4 regions of the Streptomyces sp. ActVer genome follow, and region 1 is predicted to be linked to each of the others. Evidence: riboswitches for the same ligand, from Rfam matches in the RefSeq annotation. Region 1 holds a riboswitch; each other region holds the start of a gene.
The links. A riboswitch is a leader RNA that binds a small molecule or an ion and turns the genes downstream of it on or off. The one in region 1 is predicted to bind cobalamin.
Positions count from the first base shown of each region.

Region 2: another riboswitch for cobalamin. It lies ahead of O3Q52_RS34910 (CbtB-domain containing protein); the one in region 1 lies ahead of O3Q52_RS09825 (ribonucleoside-diphosphate reductase subunit alpha).
Region 3: another riboswitch for cobalamin. It lies ahead of O3Q52_RS05990 (FecCD family ABC transporter permease); the one in region 1 lies ahead of O3Q52_RS09825 (ribonucleoside-diphosphate reductase subunit alpha).
Region 4: another riboswitch for cobalamin. It lies ahead of metE (5-methyltetrahydropteroyltriglutamate--homocysteine S-methyltransferase); the one in region 1 lies ahead of O3Q52_RS09825 (ribonucleoside-diphosphate reductase subunit alpha).

Region 1 covers NZ_JAPWHT010000042.1:7,298-11,837, forward strand. The annotation lists gene O3Q52_RS09825 (ribonucleoside-diphosphate reductase subunit alpha) at 1-2,250, opposite strand, end outside; cobalamin riboswitch at 2,387-2,558, opposite strand; gene O3Q52_RS09830 (GNAT family N-acetyltransferase) at 2,591-3,109, opposite strand; gene mctP (monocarboxylate uptake permease MctP) at 3,312-4,540, opposite strand, start outside.
Region 2 covers NZ_JAPWHT010000284.1:5,696-10,235, reverse strand. The annotation lists gene O3Q52_RS34920 (acyl-CoA dehydrogenase family protein) at 1-1,174, opposite strand, end outside; gene O3Q52_RS34915 (CbtA family protein) at 1,402-2,172, opposite strand; gene O3Q52_RS34910 (CbtB-domain containing protein) at 2,202-2,426, opposite strand; cobalamin riboswitch at 2,462-2,604, opposite strand; gene O3Q52_RS34905 (histidine phosphatase family protein) at 2,735-3,361, shown strand; gene O3Q52_RS34900 (four-helix bundle copper-binding protein) at 3,405-3,797, opposite strand; gene O3Q52_RS34895 (right-handed parallel beta-helix repeat-containing protein) at 4,037-4,540, shown strand, end outside.
Region 3 covers NZ_JAPWHT010000021.1:35,063-39,602, reverse strand. The annotation lists gene O3Q52_RS06005 (PadR family transcriptional regulator) at 1-8, opposite strand, end outside; gene O3Q52_RS06000 (ABC transporter substrate-binding protein) at 58-1,056, opposite strand; partial or broken gene O3Q52_RS05995 (ABC transporter ATP-binding protein) at 1,065-1,671, opposite strand; partial or broken gene O3Q52_RS05990 (FecCD family ABC transporter permease) at 1,672-2,523, opposite strand; cobalamin riboswitch at 2,643-2,786, opposite strand; gene O3Q52_RS05985 (hypothetical protein) at 3,017-3,613, shown strand; gene O3Q52_RS05980 (N-formylglutamate amidohydrolase) at 3,779-4,540, shown strand, end outside.
Region 4 covers NZ_JAPWHT010000321.1:5,124-9,663, reverse strand. The annotation lists gene scpA (methylmalonyl-CoA mutase) at 1-133, shown strand, start outside; gene meaB (methylmalonyl Co-A mutase-associated GTPase MeaB) at 139-1,125, shown strand; cobalamin riboswitch at 1,523-1,747, shown strand; gene metE (5-methyltetrahydropteroyltriglutamate--homocysteine S-methyltransferase) at 1,909-4,230, shown strand; gene bla (class A beta-lactamase) at 4,301-4,540, opposite strand, start outside.

The DNA.
Region 1 (4,540 bases):
CGCGTACATCGAGGAGAGCTTGCCGATGGTCGGCGTCTCCAGGAACAGGTTCAGCGACTGGGACTGGTCCAGGAACGGGGTCCGGGCCGCGGCCATGTCGATCAGGTCGCGCTGCGGGATCTCCCACGCCGTGCGGTACAGATCGCGCACGTCCTGCGGCACCCAGGTGAAGCCCTGCACCGAGCCGTTCGACTCGCGCAGCGCCTCCCGGGTCTGCGCGTCCCACACGCCGAGCTTCTTCAGCTCCGCCACCAGGTAGGAGTTGACCTGGAGGAACTCGCCGGAGAGCGTCTCGCGCTTGAAGAGGTTGGAGACCTGCGGCTCGATGCACTCGTAGACACCGGCGATGGACGCGATGGTGGCGGTCGGTGCGATCGCGAGCAGCAGCGAGTTGCGCATGCCGGTCGTCGCGATCCGCTCCCGCAGCGCCGCCCAGCGCTCCGGCCAGTTCAGCTCCACGTCGTAGTGGTCGGGGTGCAGCACGCCCTGCGCGGTACGGGTCTTCTCCCAGGCGGGCAGCGGGCCGTTGCGCTCGGCGAGGTCGGCGGACGCCTCGTACGCGGCGAGCATGACGCGCTCGGCGATACGGGTGGAGAGCGCCTTGGCCTCGGCGGAGTCGAAGGGCAGCCGCAGCTTGAAGAAGACGTCCTGCAAACCCATCGCGCCCAGGCCCACCGGCCGCCACCTGGCGTTGGAGCGGCCCGCCTGTTCGGTCGGGTAGAAGTTGATGTCGACGACCCGGTCGAGGAAGGTGACGGCGGTACGGACGGTCGCGTCCAGCCGCTCCCAGTCGATGACATCGGTGGCCCCGGGTGCCGTGTCCACGAACGCGCCCAGGTTCACCGAACCCAGGTTGCAGACCGCCGTCTCACCGTCGTCCGTGACCTCCAGGATCTCCGTGCAGAGGTTGGAGGAGTGGACCGTGTGGCCGGGCAGCGCGGTCTGGTTGGCCGTGCGGTTGGCGGCGTCCTTGAAGGTCATCCAGCCGTTGCCGGTCTGCGCGAGGGTGCGCATCATGCGGCCGTACAGATCGCGGGCCGGGATCGTCTTCTTGGCGAGGCCCCGGTCCTCCGCCTTGCGGTAGGCGGCGTCGAACTCCTCGCCCCACAGGTCGACCAGCTCGGGCACGTCGGCCGGCGAGAACAGCGACCACACGCGGTCCTCGTTCACCCGGCGCATGAACTCGTCCGGGATCCAGTGCGCGAGGTTCAGGTTGTGCGTACGCCGGGCGTCCTCACCGGTGTTGTCGCGCAGCTCCAGGAACTCCTCGATGTCGGAGTGCCAGGTCTCCAGGTAGACCGCGGCCGCGCCCTTGCGCCGGCCGCCCTGGTTCACGGCGGCCACCGAGGCGTCGAGCGTCTTCAGGAACGGGACGATGCCGTTGGAGTGCCCGTTCGTCCCGCGGATCAGGGAACCGCGCGAGCGGACACGGGAGTACGCGATGCCGATGCCGCCCGCGTGCTTCGAGAGCCGGGCCACCTGGTGGTAGCGGTCGTAGATGGAGTCCAGCTCGTCCAGCGGGGAGTCGAGGAGGTAGCAGGACGACATCTGGGGGTGCCGCGTACCGGAGTTGAAGAGCGTGGGGGAGGACGGCAGGTAGTCGAGGCGGCTCATCAGCCGGTACAGCGAGGCCACTTCGTCGAGAGCGCGGGTTCCCGCTTCTGAATCAAGCACAGTGTCCTCGGCGAGGCCGCTCGCCACGCGCAGCATGAAGTGCTGGGGCGTCTCGATGACGGACCGCGTGATCGGGTGCCGCAGCAGATACCGGCTGTGCAGCGTGCGCAGGCCGAAGTAGCCGAAGCGGTCGTCGCCTTCGAGGTCGATCAGCGCGTCCAGACGGGCCGCGTGGGTCCGTACGAACTCGGCGGTGCGGTCGGCGATCAGGCCCTCGCGGTGGCCGACCGCGACGGACTCGGAGAAGGACCTGACCCCCTGCGAGGCGGCCTCCTCGGCGATGCCGATCATCAGCAGGCGGGCGGCCAGCTTCGAGTACACGGGGTCCTCGGAGATGAGGCCGGCGGCCGCCTCCGTGGCCAGCTCGCGCAGCTCCGCGGTGATCCCGTCGGCCCCCACGGAGGACCGGCCGCGCAGCGCGGCGGCGGCGACCCTGCCGGGATCGGCGTCGGGAAGGTCGGCGGTGAGGTCGGTCAGGGTCCGCAGCAACACGGTTCCCGGTCCGTCGGCCTCGGCCCTGTCCTGCTGGTACTGGGGCGCTTTCGCTGAGACCGGATCGGCTGGCGCGATGGTCACGTGGGGCTCTCCCTCGCTCGGCACGGGGCCTGCGGGGAGGGGTTCGGGGCACACGGGGGTACACGCTCTGCGCAGCGGTACGCCGCGTCCACCGGCCCACTCCGCGAGGCCCGGACGTCATGGCACCCGGGCCGGGTGGCCTGGGCACGCTGTCGGCAGGTCCTCGGACTGACCAGGCGCACGGCTCTCCTCTGGGGACAGACATGCACAAGTACACCGTTGCGGGACAGTTCCGGATTCGCACCGGATTCCCCTGCGGCGACAGCGAGCATGAGCATACATCTTGTGCCGGGCTCGGGAAGCACCCCCACATCTTGTGTCGTGTCGGCTTCGGAGGGTGTCAGAGTGTCAACTCGTAGGTGAGCAGCATGATGTCGTCGAGGTCCGGGATCGGGTTCCAGTCGCGGTCGGGGGCGCGGGTGAAGCCGAGGCGTCCGTAGATGCGGTGGGCGCTGTGCATGGTGCGCTGGGTGGACAGCACGACGCGTACGCAGCCGTCCGTGGACCGGGCACGTTCGACACAGGCGCGCACGAGGGCCGCGCCCGCCCCGTGCCCGCGGGCCTCCTTGGCGACCGCCAGCATCCGTATCTCGGCCTCGCCCTCGCGCGCGATGTCGGCCATCGGCCCGCCGGACGGGACGAAGGTCACGCCGCCGACGACCCGCTCGCCCACGCCTGTCCCCAGCACGGCCACCAGTACGTCGGCGGCCGCGGACCGCTTCGCGACGTCCCGCAGTTCGCTCAGATACTCGTCGCTCTCCCCGAAGTCGAGGAGCCCGTCCCCGAGATAGGCCTGCGCGGTGATCTCGCCCACAGCCTCGTACTCCTCGGGCCTCGCCCGCCTGATCACGATGTCCATGCCTGGCAGTGTGCCCGAGGGGTACGGCGTGGGGCCGCCGAGTTTCTCGCGCACCGGCGCCGGGGACGTCCGAGGGGAGGCGAGGGGAGGGCGGGTTCAGCCCACGGCCGGCCACTGCGGCAGGGTCGTGACACCCTCGCCAGAATCAGGTGAACGAACGGCCGGCGTAACCGCGGACTGCTGCGTGACCGGGGGCGACAACCTAGTGCCGCGCCCCCGCCGTCGCCGGCGGCAGCTCGACCTGGACACCCTTGTCGCCCGCGTCCGCCGTGTAGTCCTCGGGGGACGTCTCGTCGATGCCGTCGGGGGCCTTGAGGGCCCTCAGGACGAAGGTCAGCACGATCGTCACGACCACGTTCAGGACGAACGCCGTCAGACCGATGTACCCGATCTCCCCGATCCCGGGAATCTCCTTCGAGGAACCACCGAAGTGCTTCTGAGTCGGCGAGGCGACACCGTACGCAGCGATCGTCCCGTACAGCATGCCGACCGCCCACCCCGCGAGCAGCGCCCAGCGGTGGAACCAGCGGGTGAAGAGGCCGCCGACCAGGGCCGGGAACGTCTGAAGGATCCAGATCCCGCCCAGCAGCTGGAAGTTGATGGCCACCGTCTTGTCCATGGTGAGGACGAAGACCAGCGCACCCACCTTCACGAGCAGCGAGACCAGCTTGGAGACCTTGGTCTCCTGGGCGGGCGTCGCGTCGGGCCGGATGAAGTCCTTGTAGATGTTGCGGGTGAAGAGGTTCGCCGCAGCGATGGACATGATCGCCGCAGGCACCAGCGCACCGATACCGATCGCCGCGAAGGCCACCCCCGCGAACCACGCCGGGAACATGTCCTCGAAGAGCTGCGGGATCGCCAACTGCCCGTTGCTGACCTTGACTCCGGCCGCGATCGCCATGAACCCGAGCAGCGCGAGCAGACCCAGCATCAGCGAGTACAGCGGCAGGATCGTGGTGTTGCGCCGGATCACCTCACGGCTGCGCGACGACAGCGTGGCCGTGATCGAGTGCGGGTACATGAACAGCGCCAGGGCGGAGCCCAACGCCAGCGTGGCGTACGTCCATTGGCCCGCCTCGCCCGGCGCCAGCGCACCACGCGGCGCGCCCGTCGCCGGGTTGGTCTGGCTGTAGGCCTCGCCCGCCTTGGCGAAGATCTCGTCGAAGCCGCCCAGCTTGATCGGGATGTAGATGATCGCCACCGCGATGACGATGTAGATCAGTGTGTCCTTCACGAACGCGATCAGGGCGGGCGCGCGCAGACCGGACGAGTAGGTGTACGCGGCCAGCACGCCGAAGGCGATGAGCAGCGGCAGGTCCTTGACGAACCAGTTGGTGTCCTCGCCGCCGCCGACGCCCATCACGTCCAGGACGGCCTGGATGCCGACCAGTTGGAGCGCGATGTACGGCATCGTCGCGAGGATGCCCGTCA
Region 2 (4,540 bases), on a different contig from region 1:
GCATCCCCAGACCGATCCACGAGATGATCTCGCGCTGGATCTCGTTGTTGCCGCCACCGAAGGTGAAGATCACGGCCGAGCGGTAGCCGCGTTCCAGTTCGCCGTGGAGTACGGCGCCCGCTGAGCCCTCCTTGAGGACACCGGCGACGGCGACGACCTCCATGAGCCAGGCGTAGGCGTCCCGGCGGGCCTCGGAGCCGTACACCTTGACCGCGGAGGCGTCCTGTGGGGTGAGCGTGCCCTCCTGGACGGCGTTCACCATCTGCCAGTTGAGGAGTTTCATCGCGTCGAGCTTCGTGTGGGTCTGGGCGAGGCGGCGGCGCACCCAGGGGAGGTCGACGACGCGGCGGCCGTCGGCGAGCTTGGTCTCCATGGCCCAGCGCTGTACGTCGTGCAGCGCGCGGATGGCCATGGTGCCGTGTGCGGCGAGGGTGACCCGCTCGTGGTTGAGCTGGTTGGTGATCAGCCGCCAGCCCTTGTTCTCCTGGCCGACCCGGCGGGACGCGGGGACGCGGATGTTCTCGTAGTAGCTCGCGGTGGTGTCGTGCGAGGCGAGCGTGTTGATGATCGTGCAGGAGTAGCCGGGGTCGGAGGTCGGCACGAGGAGCATGGTGATGCCCTTGTGCGGCGGGTCGTCGGGGTCGGTGCGGACGGCGAGCCACACCCAGTCGGCGGTGTCGCCGTTGGTCGTCCAGATCTTCTGGCCGTTGACCGTGTAGTGGCCGGTGTCCTCGTCGCCCTCCCTGACCGCCTTGGTCTTCAGGGCGGCCAGGTCCGTACCCGCGTCGGGTTCGCTGTAGCCGATCGCGAAGTCGAGCTCGCCGGACAGGATCTTCGGCAGGAAGTACCCCTTCTGCTCGTCGGTGCCGAACTGCATGATCGTCGGCCCGACCGTGTTGAGCGCCATCAGCGGCAGCGGTACGCCGGCCTGGGCTGCCTCGTCGAAGAAGATGAACTGTTCCATCGGGGACAGACCGCGCCCGCCGTACTCCTTCGGCCAGCCCACGCCGAGCCAGCCGTCGGAACCGAGCCGGCGGATGGTCTCTCGGTAGAAGCGCTTCTGCGCCGCCGGGTCGCCGTAGCGGGCGTACACGTCGACGGGGACCAACTCGGTGAAGTAGGCGCGCAGTTCGGTGCGCAACCGCTGCTGCTCCGGCGTGTATTCGAGATGCACGGCGCCTCCTGGCTCCCACTGGCCCGCTCGTTCGGCCACCCGGACCTGACGGCGCACACCGTAGAACGTGTTCCAGAAATTGGGAATGCCGGTGACGTACGCACCTGACGGACGCACGCCTGCGCACTCATACGAAGGGCCCCGGGAATGTGCTCCAGGGGCCCTTCGGTGTGCAACCGGTCAGCGTGTGACCGGTCAGTATGCGAACGGGTCAGCGCCTGAACGGGTCAGTGCGCGACGGGAGTTGCCCGCCCTTCGGCCGCTTTGTCATCCTCGGCCCGGGCCGGCTTGGGAGCCAGCACGCGCTCCGCGAGCAGCCCGAAGACCAGGCCGTACGCGGTCCACAGGGTCACCTGGATGGCCAGGGTCGCCAGTCGGTACTGCCACAGCAGGATCGCCGGGAAGCCTTCCGGCGCCTCGTGGAAGGACGGCAGGAACGCGTACGCCAGGCCGACGGCCAGGACGAAGAACCCGCCTGCCGCGAGCGTGGCGTTCCAGTTGCCCAGGCGCGGTGCGAGGCGTTTGCCGAGGATCACCGCGGCGACGGCCAGCAGCACGCTGAGCACGATCATCAGGAGGAACAGCGCGGTGCGCTGGTTGAGGGTCTCGGGGTCGCTGACGGCGGGCGGGTTCGCCGGGTACTTGAGGAACGGCACCAGGTAGACCGCGACCAGACCGGCGCCCGCGAGCAGCAGCGCGCTGGCGCGCGGCCCGAAGCGGCCGATCCTGCCGAGCGCGAAGCAGTACGCGAGAGCGGCGATGCCGCCGAACGCGACCCCGTAGACGAGGACGCCGGTGGACAGACCACCGGTGGACTGCATCGCACGGGAGACGAGTTCATCGCCGCCGTGCCCGGGGGCGTGGGCCTCCTCGAACGCGATGGCATCGTCCACACGAGGTTCACCCAGGAAGTAGGCGACGACCAGGGCGAGCACGCCCGCGGCAAGACCCGCGAGCATGCCACGCACCAGGAGATTTCTGACGGTGACGGAGTTCATTGAGTTGTCCTGTCGGTTCTGTGTCGCCGTCAGTGGCAGGGGAAGCCGAGCAGGTGGCGGGCGTCGTGCACCCACTCGTGCACGCCTTCGCCTGAGACCAGGGAGGTGGCGCCCTGTTCGGCGCCGACGAAGTAGAGCAGCACCAGCATCAGGATGCCGAGGAAGACCGCCCAGGGAGCGATCGCGCCGATCGGCAGCTTTGCGGGTACGTCGGGGGTGGTTACGGTCGGCTGAGCGACGGCGGACTGCGCCATGGCAGGACCTCCTGGGGGAACTCGCGTCCCATCTCGGTGGTGCACAGGACGACGGCCACGGGTCTGACTTGCTCGACCTGCGCCTCCCCTGGTGGGAGGCGGTTGTGCGGGGCTTACAGTGGCGCGACCGTGCCGGATTCTCACCGGCTTCCGTCGTACCGTCGTCAATATCGACGAGAAGGTACCGCGAAGTGGAGGCGCAGCCAAGGGCGCACGGAATGCCGGGGGCGCGCCGGCGCCCTGGTCACGCCCCCAATTCCCGGTACGGACAGGGGTGTTGAGCACGTGTGGAACGCGAGGGCGGGCCGATGACCAGCCGAGTGATGTTGATCTCACCAGCGATGAGCGCGGCGTTGCGGGAGGCGCGTTTCGACGACGGATGCCCCCTGGACCCGGCCGGGCTGCGGCTCGCCGAGGCTGCCACGGGCTCGCTGTCGGCCGCCGACCAGGTCCTGGTCTCGCCCACCGTCCGCTGCCGGGAGACGGCGGCGGCCCTCGGGCTCGACGCCCTCGCCTTCACCGAGCCGCCGGAGCTGTCCGGCCTGGACGTGGGCCGCTGGCGCGGGGCGACGCTCGCCGAGGTGAGCGCCGACGAGCCGGAGGCCGTGGGGCGCTGGCTGGCGGACCCGTCGTCCGCCCCGCACGGCGGCGAGTCGGTGGCCGGGCTGTGCGAGCGCGTCGCGAAGTGGCTGGAGACGGCGGCGGATCCGAGTTCCGGGGCTTCAGGGTCTGGCTCGACCGAGGGTTCAGGAGCAGGCTCCGTGCGGATCATCGCCGTCGTCGAGCCGGAGATCGTACGGGCCGGGGTGGTGCGGGCGCTCGGGGCCCCGGAGTCGGCGTTCTGGCGTGTCGACGTGCCGCCGTTGGTCGTGACGGAGTTCAGCGGGCGGGCCGGGCGCTGGAACGTACGGGTCGGGCGGGCGCTCGGGGAGTGAGGCGACGGCGGGCGCCCGGCTGAACGGCGTTACAAAGGGAACCTCACCTCAGCACGGCGAGGAACTCCGTGCAGGCGCGTGCGCAGTCGCGGCAGGCCTCGGCGCCCTTCTCGGCGCCGGGGCTGCCGTCGAAGACCTGGGCGGTCTCCAGGCAGACGGCACGACACCACTCCACCTGGGCGCGCATCGCGGCCTCGGCCTGCGTGGTCTGCTCGGCCAGGGCGCGGCAGGTCGCGTCGCAGACCTCGGCGCAGAGGATGCCCTTGCGCCTCAACTGCTGCTGGTCGTCGGGGCCGTCGAGTTCGGCGAGGCTCGCGCGCAGGGCGCAGATCCGTGCGCACTCGGTACAGGCCTGCGCACAGGCGAACCGGTCCTCGAGGAAACGAACGAGTTCCTGTTGCTCTGTCAGTGACACGCGGTTCGGGTAGCCGGGCATCGCCACGCCAAACCCGCCTGCGCACCGGACCGCGGAGCCAGAAGTGGCCGAGCATGTCGAAGTTATTGACGTGGTCACGACCGCACTCTACGTTCTGACCGGTTTACCGAACTATGTTCGGTATATCGATCCGTTCGTGGCGGGTGCGCACACCCCGGCAACCAACCCGGTGTGTGCGACCACTGACCCGCGACAACCTTCGGATCGGCAGACAAGGAGGCCTCGTGCGCATCGCGGGCATGCTCACCGGGACAGCGTTGAGTGCCGTGTTGGCGACGATGGTGCTACCGACCCCGGCAGCCGCGGCGTCGACCATCGTCGTGGCCGTCAACGGGAACGACTCGGCCGCCGGCACCCTCGACCAACCGCTGCGGACCATCCAGAAAGCCGTCGACAGGGCGAAGGCGGGCGACACCGTCCTTGTACGGGGCGGCACTTACGCCCTGACCGACAACGTCACGATCACCACCTCGGGCACGGCGTCGCAGCCGATCTCCCTCGGCTCCTACCAGGGCGAGCGCGTCGTCATCGACGGCGAACAGCTGCCGGCCAGCCACACACCGGTCGGCGGCAGCATCCCGCGGGCCGAGCGCGGGGCCGTCCACCAGGAGGCCTCCTTCTGGAAGGTCTCCGGTCTGGAGATCGTCAACGGCCCGTACGGCTTCTACTGCGACGGCTGCAACAACAACGTGTTCTCCCGCCTCACCACGCACGACAACTACGAGTCCGGCTTCCAGCTCCAG
Region 3 (4,540 bases), on a different contig from region 1:
TCACTCACACCAGCAGAGTATTCCGTCCGACTGACCTTCTTAAGGGCCAGGGCGAGGTCACTCGACCGTCGTCCGCAGGTACGCACCGAGGCGGGCGATGGCCGCGGGGTTCCGGGGGCTCTCGACGAGGTCGACGTAGTCGAGGACGAAGATCCGCCGGTGCTTGACGGCGGAGACGTTGCGCAGCGGGGCGTAGGAGAGCAGGAACTTCTTCTTCTGCTCGGCGCTCACGTCCCCGTAGTTGCAGATCACGATGACATCCGGGTCGCGCTCCACGACGCTCTCCCAGCCGACGGTGGTCCAGGAGTCGGCGATGTCGTGCATGACGTTGACCCCGCCTGCCTCGCTGATGACCTGCTCGGGGGCGGCGTAACGGCCGGACGTGAAGGGCTGGTCCTGCCCGCTGTCGTAGAGGAAGACCTTGGGCCGCTCGGCGCCCTCGGGGGCCTTCGCCCGGACGTCGGCGATCTGCTTCTTGAAGTCGGCGATGAGCGCGGCCGCGCGCTTCTCGACGCCGAACAGCTTTCCGAGGTTGGTGAGGTCGGCGTACAGGGCGTCCAGGGGTGGCATGAGGCCGCGCGAGGTCTTCGTGCGGCCGTTGCGGCAGGACTCGGTGAGGATGTACGAGGGAATGCCGAGCTTCTTCAGCGCCTCGGGGGTGAAGCCGCTGTCGTCGCGGAAGCCGTAGTTCCAGCCGGCGAAGACGAGGTCGGCGCGGGCGTCGAGGACGTTCTCCTTGGTGAGTTGGTCCTTCGACAGCCACTTCACCTTGTCGTAGCCGTCCTTCCAGGGCACGCCGCTGAGATCGCCCTTGTCGTCGGGCATGGCGAACCCGGCCATACGGTCCTCAAGGCCGAGCGCGAACATCAGCTCCGTGATCCCTACGTCGTTCGTGACCACCCGCTCCGGGACCTTGTCGTACGTCGCCTTCCGGCCGCAGTTGGTCAGGCTGACCGACGAGGACTTCGCGTTGTCGGACGACTCGACACTGGCGCCGCAACCGGCGGTCGTGACAGTCGCGGCGAGGCAGAGGGCAGCGGCGAGGAACTTGCGCATGGGGATCCTTACGAGGTGGTGAGCGGGATCCGGTCGAAGAGGAGCTGTACGGCGCCGGTCTCCGGATGCCGTACGGGATGCGCGCGGACCCCGAACACCCCGGCCAGCAGGTCGGGTTGGAGCACGTCGTGCGGCGGTCCCGAGGTGACGATTCGGCCGCCGTCGATGACGTACAGGAGATCGCGCGGCGGCCAGGTTGAGGTCGTGCAGGGCGGCCAGCACGGTCAGGCCGCTGGCCCTGACCAGCGAGAGCACGTCCAACTGGTGCGCGATGTCGAGGTGGTTGGTGGGTTCGTCGAGCACGAGCACCCTGGGTTGCTGGGCGAGGGCGCGGGCGATGAGGACGCGCTGCTTCTCACCGCCGGACAGCGCGAGGAACCCGTGGTCGGCTAGGTGTGTGACACCCGTGCGGGCCATGGCGTCCGCGCACACGGAGCGGTCCCCGGCGGCCGTACGGTCCCGGTGCGGCAGCCGGCCCATGTCGACCACCTCGGCGACGGTGAAGTCGAACTCGGCCGACGACTCCTGCGGCAGTGCGGCCAGCACCCGGGCGGCGGCCCGGGGCGACATGGCGTGCACGTCGTCCCCGTCGAGCCGTATGCTGCCCGCCGCCGGGAGCATCCGCACGACATGCGGCACCATCAGTCCGACGAACCCGATGGCCCCGCTGACCGCGACCACGGTCCCGGTCACAGCCGCGCTGACAAGGAACAACTCCCGGCGCAGCCGCGCCGGTTGGACACCGAGCGCGGCCGAGGTCTCGTCACCCATGGCAAGCGCGTTGAGCGCCTCGGCGCGCCACCGCAGCCACGCCCACCCGGCCGCCACGGTCACGGCGGCGAGCGGCACCTGCGCCCACGTCGCGCCGCCCAGGCTCCCCAGCAGCCACATCATCGCCGACCGGGCCGCCTCGCCCCGGGCCGCGCCGAACACCATCACGGTCGTGACGGCCTCGAAGCCGTACGCCAGAGCCGTCCCCGTCAGGATCAGCCGCAGCGGCGTCAGCCCGTGCGCCGACCGGGCCACGGAGTACACGAGGACCATCGCCGCGAGAGCAGATACGAACGTCGACAGCGACAGCGCCCAAACCCCCAGCCCCGCGAAGGCGCCGAGCAGGATCACGGCGTTGGCGCCCACGGCGGCGCCCGAGGAGATACCCAGCACGAACGGATCGGCGAGCGCGTTGCGCACCATGGCCTGCACCGCCACACCGACGGCCGCGAGCCCCGCTCCGACGACAGCGCCGAGCACGACACGCGGCAGACGGATCTCCCAGACGATGGTGTACGCGGCGACATCCCCGGTATGCACAGTCCTGCCGGTGAACCCGGCCCACAGAAACCGGTTCACGTCGGCCCAGCCGACCCCTGCGGCCCCGAGAGCCACCCCGCACACGATCGACACGAGGAGCAGCAGCCCGAGCCCAACGGCCAACGGCACGACGGATATGCGGCTCGGGCTCGGGATCGGACTTCGGCGCACGGTCGGGGCGGTCCTTCATCTGAGGCCGCCTGAACGTCAAGAAAGGAGGCAGCCCGTACGACACGCAGGCCGTGCGGTCCCCTCTCGCAGTCCACGGCGAGCAGTCAACGGGTCGCACCACCTACGGGCGATCGGGCTCACGCGACGAATCATGGGTTCGCCACGCACACCGTTGCGGGTCAGCGCCGGACTCTCACCGGACTTCCCTCACAGGCAGCGACGGGAGCGTAGCAAACCGGGGAAATGGCGGATGGGCTGGGTCACTTGACGTCGCAGTCAGCGACTGGATACTGGCGGAGGTTCCGACAGCAGTACGCCCGATCGACATCTCGAACAATGCTTGAAATGTCGGCCACGGCGTGGACTGTTCAAGCCGTCATCTCCGCACCCGACAGCCCAACCTCCACATCCCCCCCACACACAGGAGTCATTCTCCATGAGCCCACGACACACCCCGGAGCCCACTGAGCGAGCGACCATGCCCTGGCGAAGGAAGGTGGCCATAGCCGCGCTGACGGGAGCCTTACTGGTCGGGCCCGGCGTCGCGCAGGCCGCACCCCAGGCCGCCCCGGTCCCCAAGGAACAGGTGGCGGCGGCCACCATCACCTGGACCCTCGAACGGGCCGCCAACCCCACGCAGGACCAGCAGACGGCGTACAACCTCATCACGACGGCCATGAACGCCGCGGTGACCCGGTACAACAACGTGAGCGACCTCGGCAAGACCATCACCGTCCGCTACGACCCGGGCGTGCCGACGGCCGACGGCAACATCAACGGAACGATCCGCTTCGGCAACCGCGGCTACATGACCGAGCGGACCGCGCTGCACGAGATCGCCCACACCATCGGCGTGGGCACGAGCTCCGGCTGGTCCTCCCTCGGAGGCAGCGGTACCTGGCGCGGAGCGCAGGCCACGGCCCTCGTCAAGCAGTTCGACGGTTCGGGTGCCACGCTGTCCACCGGCGGCGGCCACTTCTGGCCCTACGGCCTGAACTATGAGAACGAGTTCTCCAGCACGGCGGCCAATCGCCACGTCCAGATCGTCGCCGCCATGGTCCGCGACGGCCTTTAACCCGGACCCTGCTGGAGGGGTGGCCACTTTCGCCGGTCCGCCGCGCGGCCCACGCACCCCTCCAGCTCGGCCGGTTGGTGTAGTAGGAAGGGTCCACATGCCCTGACGCACGACCCGCACCCGCTTCACCACCAACCCCCACGCGCCCGCATCGAGGACTCCTGAATGAACGACGTGTCGGCTTCCCACCGTCTCGTGGCCGGCGCGCCGGACTCCCCTGTGATCCTGCACGTCCCGCACTCCTCGCGGGTGATCCCGCCGGACGTGCGGAGCGGCATCGTGCTCGAAGATGCCGCCCTGGAACGGGAGTTGGACCACATCACCGACTCGCACACCGCCCGGATCGCGGCGACGGCTGCCGAACGCTGCGCCGTGGGGCCCTGGCAGTTCGTCAACCAGTTGTCCCGGCTGGTCGTCGACCCCGAACGGTTCCCGGACAAGCGTGAGGAGATGCTGGCCGTCGGGATGGGCGCGGTCTACACCCGGACAACGCACCGGGAGGACCTCCGCCCGGCCGACCACAACGGACAGCAGCTCGTCGAGCGCTACTTTCGCCCTTACGCGGCCGCTGTCACTGACGCCGTGACACAGCGGCTGGAAGCAGTCGGACGAGCCGTGATCATCGACGTCCACTCCTACCCGACCGAGCGCCTGCCCTACGAACTGCACGGTGACGGCCCCCGCCCGTTCATCTGCCTGGGCCGGGACGCCTTCCACACCCCGGCCGACCTGCTGGCCCACGCCGAGAAGGCGTTCGCGGGCTTCGGCGGCACAGGCATCAACACCCCCTTCGAGGGGACGTACGTCCCGCTGAAGTACTACGGGAACGACCCCCGGGTCAGCGCCCTGATGATCGAGATCCGGCGGGACGTCTACATGACCGAGCCGGGCGGCCCGGCGGGCCCCGGCCTCGACGCCCTCGCGAAC
Region 4 (4,540 bases), on a different contig from region 1:
GATTCCGCCGCAGGACGTGCCCACGCTGATCGAGATGGGCGCCGCGGCCGTCTTCCCGCCCGGGACGGTGATCCCGGACGCGGCGTACGACCTGGTCGAGCGCCTGGCCACCGACCTCGGCCACGGCCTCTGAGCCCCATGGCGATCGACCTCGACACCTATGTGAAGGGCGTGCTCGACGGGAAGCGGGCGCTGGTGGCGCGCGCCATCACGCTCGTCGAGTCGACGAGGCCCCAACACCGGGAGATGGCACAGGAGTTGCTGACCGAGCTGCTGCCGCACAGCGGGAAGGCGCGGCGGATCGGCATCAGCGGTGTGCCGGGCGTGGGCAAGTCGACGTTCATCGACGCGTTCGGCACGCTGCTCACCTCGCTCGGGTACCGGGTCGCGGTGCTCGCCGTCGACCCGTCGTCGAGCCGGACGGGCGGGTCCATCCTGGGCGACAAGACGCGTATGGAGCGGCTGGCCGTCGATCCGGCGGCCTTCATCCGGCCCTCCCCGACCGCGGGCACGCTCGGCGGAGTCGCGAAGGCGACCCGGGAGTCGATCGTGGTGATGGAGGCGGCCGGTTACGACGTCGTACTCGTGGAGACGGTCGGCGTCGGCCAGTCCGAGACCGCCGTCGCGAACATGGTCGACTCCTTCCTGCTCCTCACCCTCGCCCGGACCGGGGACCAGTTGCAGGGCATCAAGAAGGGTGTCCTGGAGCTGGCCGACGTGATCGCCGTCAACAAGGCGGACGGACTGCACGAGCGGGAAGCCCGGGGCGCGGCAAGGGAGTTGGCGGGCGCACTGCGGCTGATGCATCCCGCCGACGCCGCCTGGACGCCACCGGTGCTGAGTTGCAGCGCCCGTGAGTCGACCGGCCTGGACACGGTCTGGGAGCGCCTCGAACAGCACCGTGCGCTCCTCGACTCGACCGGCCGCCTCGCCGCCAAACGCCGTGACCAGCAGGTCGACTGGACCTGGACGATGGTGCGCGACGAACTCCTCGGCCGCCTGCACGCCGACCCCGCCGTACGCGCCCTCGGACCCGACCTCGAACAGCAGGTCAGGGACGGCGAGTTGACGGCCACGCTCGCCGCCGAGCGCATTCTGCGGGCGTTCGGCGGCGAGACGCACTGAGCCGGAGCGAGACGGACTGAGCCGGAGCGCGGCGGACTGAGCGGGACCGGGGCGGACTGAGCAGCACCGGGTCGGAGTGGGCGTCGCAACGCGTGTTCACTCCGGCCGGTGCGCCACCGGGTACGGGACGAACGTGCTGCTGTTCTGGCCGATCCGCGGCGGGCGCCCCAGGGGCGGTGCGGCGCGCTGGGGGCAGTCGAGGCGTTCGCGGGTTCCACGTGTACGACCAGGGCTGAGGGGCCCGGGTCCGCCACCGGCTGAGGGGCCGGTGGCAGTTGGGGGACCAGTCGGGCGGCGCCACAGGAGTGGGGCGCCACCCGTCCGGTTCACCTGGGCGTTGCCTCGTACGACCGTCCGGCATATGGGCAAAGTTCCACGTCGCGGGGTCGCGCCCCCTAGGCTGGCCGGTGCAGCTGGTTCGCCCCGTCCGCCAGACGGGATGCGTCGCAAGAGGGAACCCGGTGGGAATCCGGGACTGCCCCGCAGCGGTGAGCGGGAACGACCGCCGTCATACGCACTGGGCCCCGAGAAGCGGGACCTGGGAAGCGACGGCCAGTAGGTGCCCTCCGTACGGAGGGCGTGCTCGCGAGTCCGAAGACCTGCCATCTGCCCGTACGCGACCGATCGCGTACGGACATCCCGGTGACCTCGTGGGCGGGTCGGCGTACATGTCCGGTGGACGACCGCGCCTTGCCGCGCGAGGTGCCTCTGCCGGGTGCGTCACCCCTTCGCGCTCACGTCCGTCCCGGGATCTCAGGGAGACATCTCGCGAAGGAGAGTTCCGTGACATCGAAGTCCGCAGCCGCGGCGGCACGGGCCACCGTGTACGGCTACCCCCGCCAGGGCAGGGGCCGGGAACTGAAGAAGGCGATCGAGGGGTACTGGAAGGGCCGCGTCGACGCCGACGCCCTCCGGGCCACCGCCGCCGAACTGCGCCGCACCAATTGGCGGCAGTTGGCCGAGGCCGGCATCCACGAAGTGCCGACCGGCGACTTCTCGTACTACGACCATGTCCTGGACACCAGCGTCATGGTCGGCGCGATCCCCGGGCGCCACCGCGCCGCGGTCGAGGCCGACGCGCTCGACGGCTACTTCGCGATGGCCCGCGGCACCCAGGACGTGGCGCCGCTGGAGATGACGAAGTGGTTCGACACCAACTACCACTACCTGGTCCCGGAGTTGGGCCCGGACACCGTCTTCACCGCCGACTCCGCCAAGCAGGTCACCGAGCTCCGCGAAGCCCTCGACCTGGGCCTCACCGCCCGGCCGGTCCTGGTAGGCCCCATCACCTATCTCCTGCTCGCCAAGCCCGCGCCCGGTGTGGCCGCCGACTTCGACCCCCTGACCCTCCTCGACCGACTGCTGCCGGTATACGCCGAAGTCCTCACCGACCTGCGGGCCGCGGGCGCGGAATGGGTACAGCTCGACGAACCCGCCCTGGTCCAGGACCGCACCCCGGCCGAACTGAGCGCCGCCATGCGCGCCTACCGCGACCTCGGCGCGCTCACCGACCGCCCCAAGGTCCTGATCGCCTCCTACTTCGACCAGCTCGGCGACGCGCTGCTCGTCCTCGCCAAGGCCCCGGTCGAGGGCCTCGCACTCGACTTCACCGAGGCCGCCGCCGCCAACCTGGACGCGCTCGCCGCCGTGGGCGGACTGCCCGGCAAGCGCCTGGTCGCGGGCATGGTCAACGGCCGCAACATCTGGGTCAACGACCTCACCAAGTCCCTCGCCACGCTCGGTACCCTGCTCGGGCTGGCCGACCGGGTCGACGTGGCCGCGTCCTGCTCGCTGCTCCACGTGCCGCTCGACGCCACCGCCGAACGGGACATCGAGCCGCAGATCCTGCGCTGGCTCGCCTTCGCCCGGCAGAAGACGGCCGAGATCGTCACCCTCGCCAAGGGGCTCGCCAAGGGCACGGGATCGATCACCGGCGAACTCGCCGCCAACCGGGCCGCCCTGGCCTCCCGCGCGAACTCGCCCATCACCCGTGACCCGGCCGTACGGGCGCGGGTCGGTGCGGTCACGGACGCCGACACCCGCCGCTCCCAGCCGTACGGCGAACGCGCCGCCGCACAGCGCGCCCACCTCGGTCTGCCCCTCCTGCCGACCACCACCATCGGCTCCTTCCCGCAGACCGCCGAACTGCGCGTCGCCCGCGCCGACCTGCGCGCCGGGCGCATCGACACGGCCGGCTACGAGGAGCGCATCAGGGCCGAGATCCAGGAGGTCATCTCCTTCCAGGAGAAGACCGGCCTGGACGTCCTCGTGCACGGCGAGGCCGAACGCAACGACATGGTCCAGTACTTCGCCGAGCAGCTGACGGGGTACCTCGCGACGCAGCACGGCTGGGTGCAGTCCTACGGCACCCGTTACGTCCGTCCGCCGATCCTGGCCGGCGACATCTCCCGCCCCGAACCGATGACGGTGCGCTGGACGACGTACGCCCAGTCCCTGACCCCGCGCCCCGTCAAGGGCATGCTCACGGGGCCGGTCACCATGCTCGCCTGGTCCTTCGTCCGCGACGACCAGCCGCTCGGCGACACCGCCCGCCAGGTCGCCCTCGCCCTGCGTGACGAGGTCAACGACCTTGAGACGGCCGGGACTTCGGTCATCCAGGTCGACGAACCGGCGCTGCGCGAGACCCTGCCGCTGCGCACCGCCGACCGCCCCGGCTATCTGGCGTGGGCCACCGAGGCGTTCCGCCTCACCACCGCCGGGGTCCGGCCGGACACCCAGATCCACACCCACATGTGCTACGCCGAGTTCGGCGACATCGTCCAGGCGATCGACGACCTCGACGCGGACGTCATCAGCCTGGAGGCCGCCCGCTCCCACATGCAGGTCGCCCGCGAACTGGCCTCGCACGGCTATCCGCGCGAGGCCGGACCCGGCGTCTACGACATCCACTCCCCGCGCGTGCCCAGCACGGACGAGGCAGCCGCCCTGCTGCGCAAGGGACTTGAGGCCATCCCTGCCGAACGGCTCTGGGTCAACCCCGACTGCGGCCTGAAGACCCGCGGCTGGCCCGAGACCCGAGCCTCCCTGGACAACCTGGTCGCGGCAGCGCACGCGGTACGCGCCGAACTGCCCACCGCCGACTGACCCGGCTGATCCGATCCGACCGGCCGGGGACACCCGTGTCCCCGGCCGTCACCTCTGAGGGCCTGCCCCGTCAGGTGAGTTCTGCCGCCACCAGCGCGGCCGCCCGGGCGACCAGCGGGTTCTCCTGGGGTCCGTCGGCGGCGTACTTGGTCGACAGGACGGACAGCACCAGGGGCGGACGGCCGGGAGGCCATACGACACCCACGTCGTTGGCGACCCCGTACGACGAACCGCCACCGGTCTTGTCCGCGAGGGTCCAGTCGCTGGGCAGTCCGGCGCGGAAGCGCTCGGTGTTGGTGGTGTTGGCGAT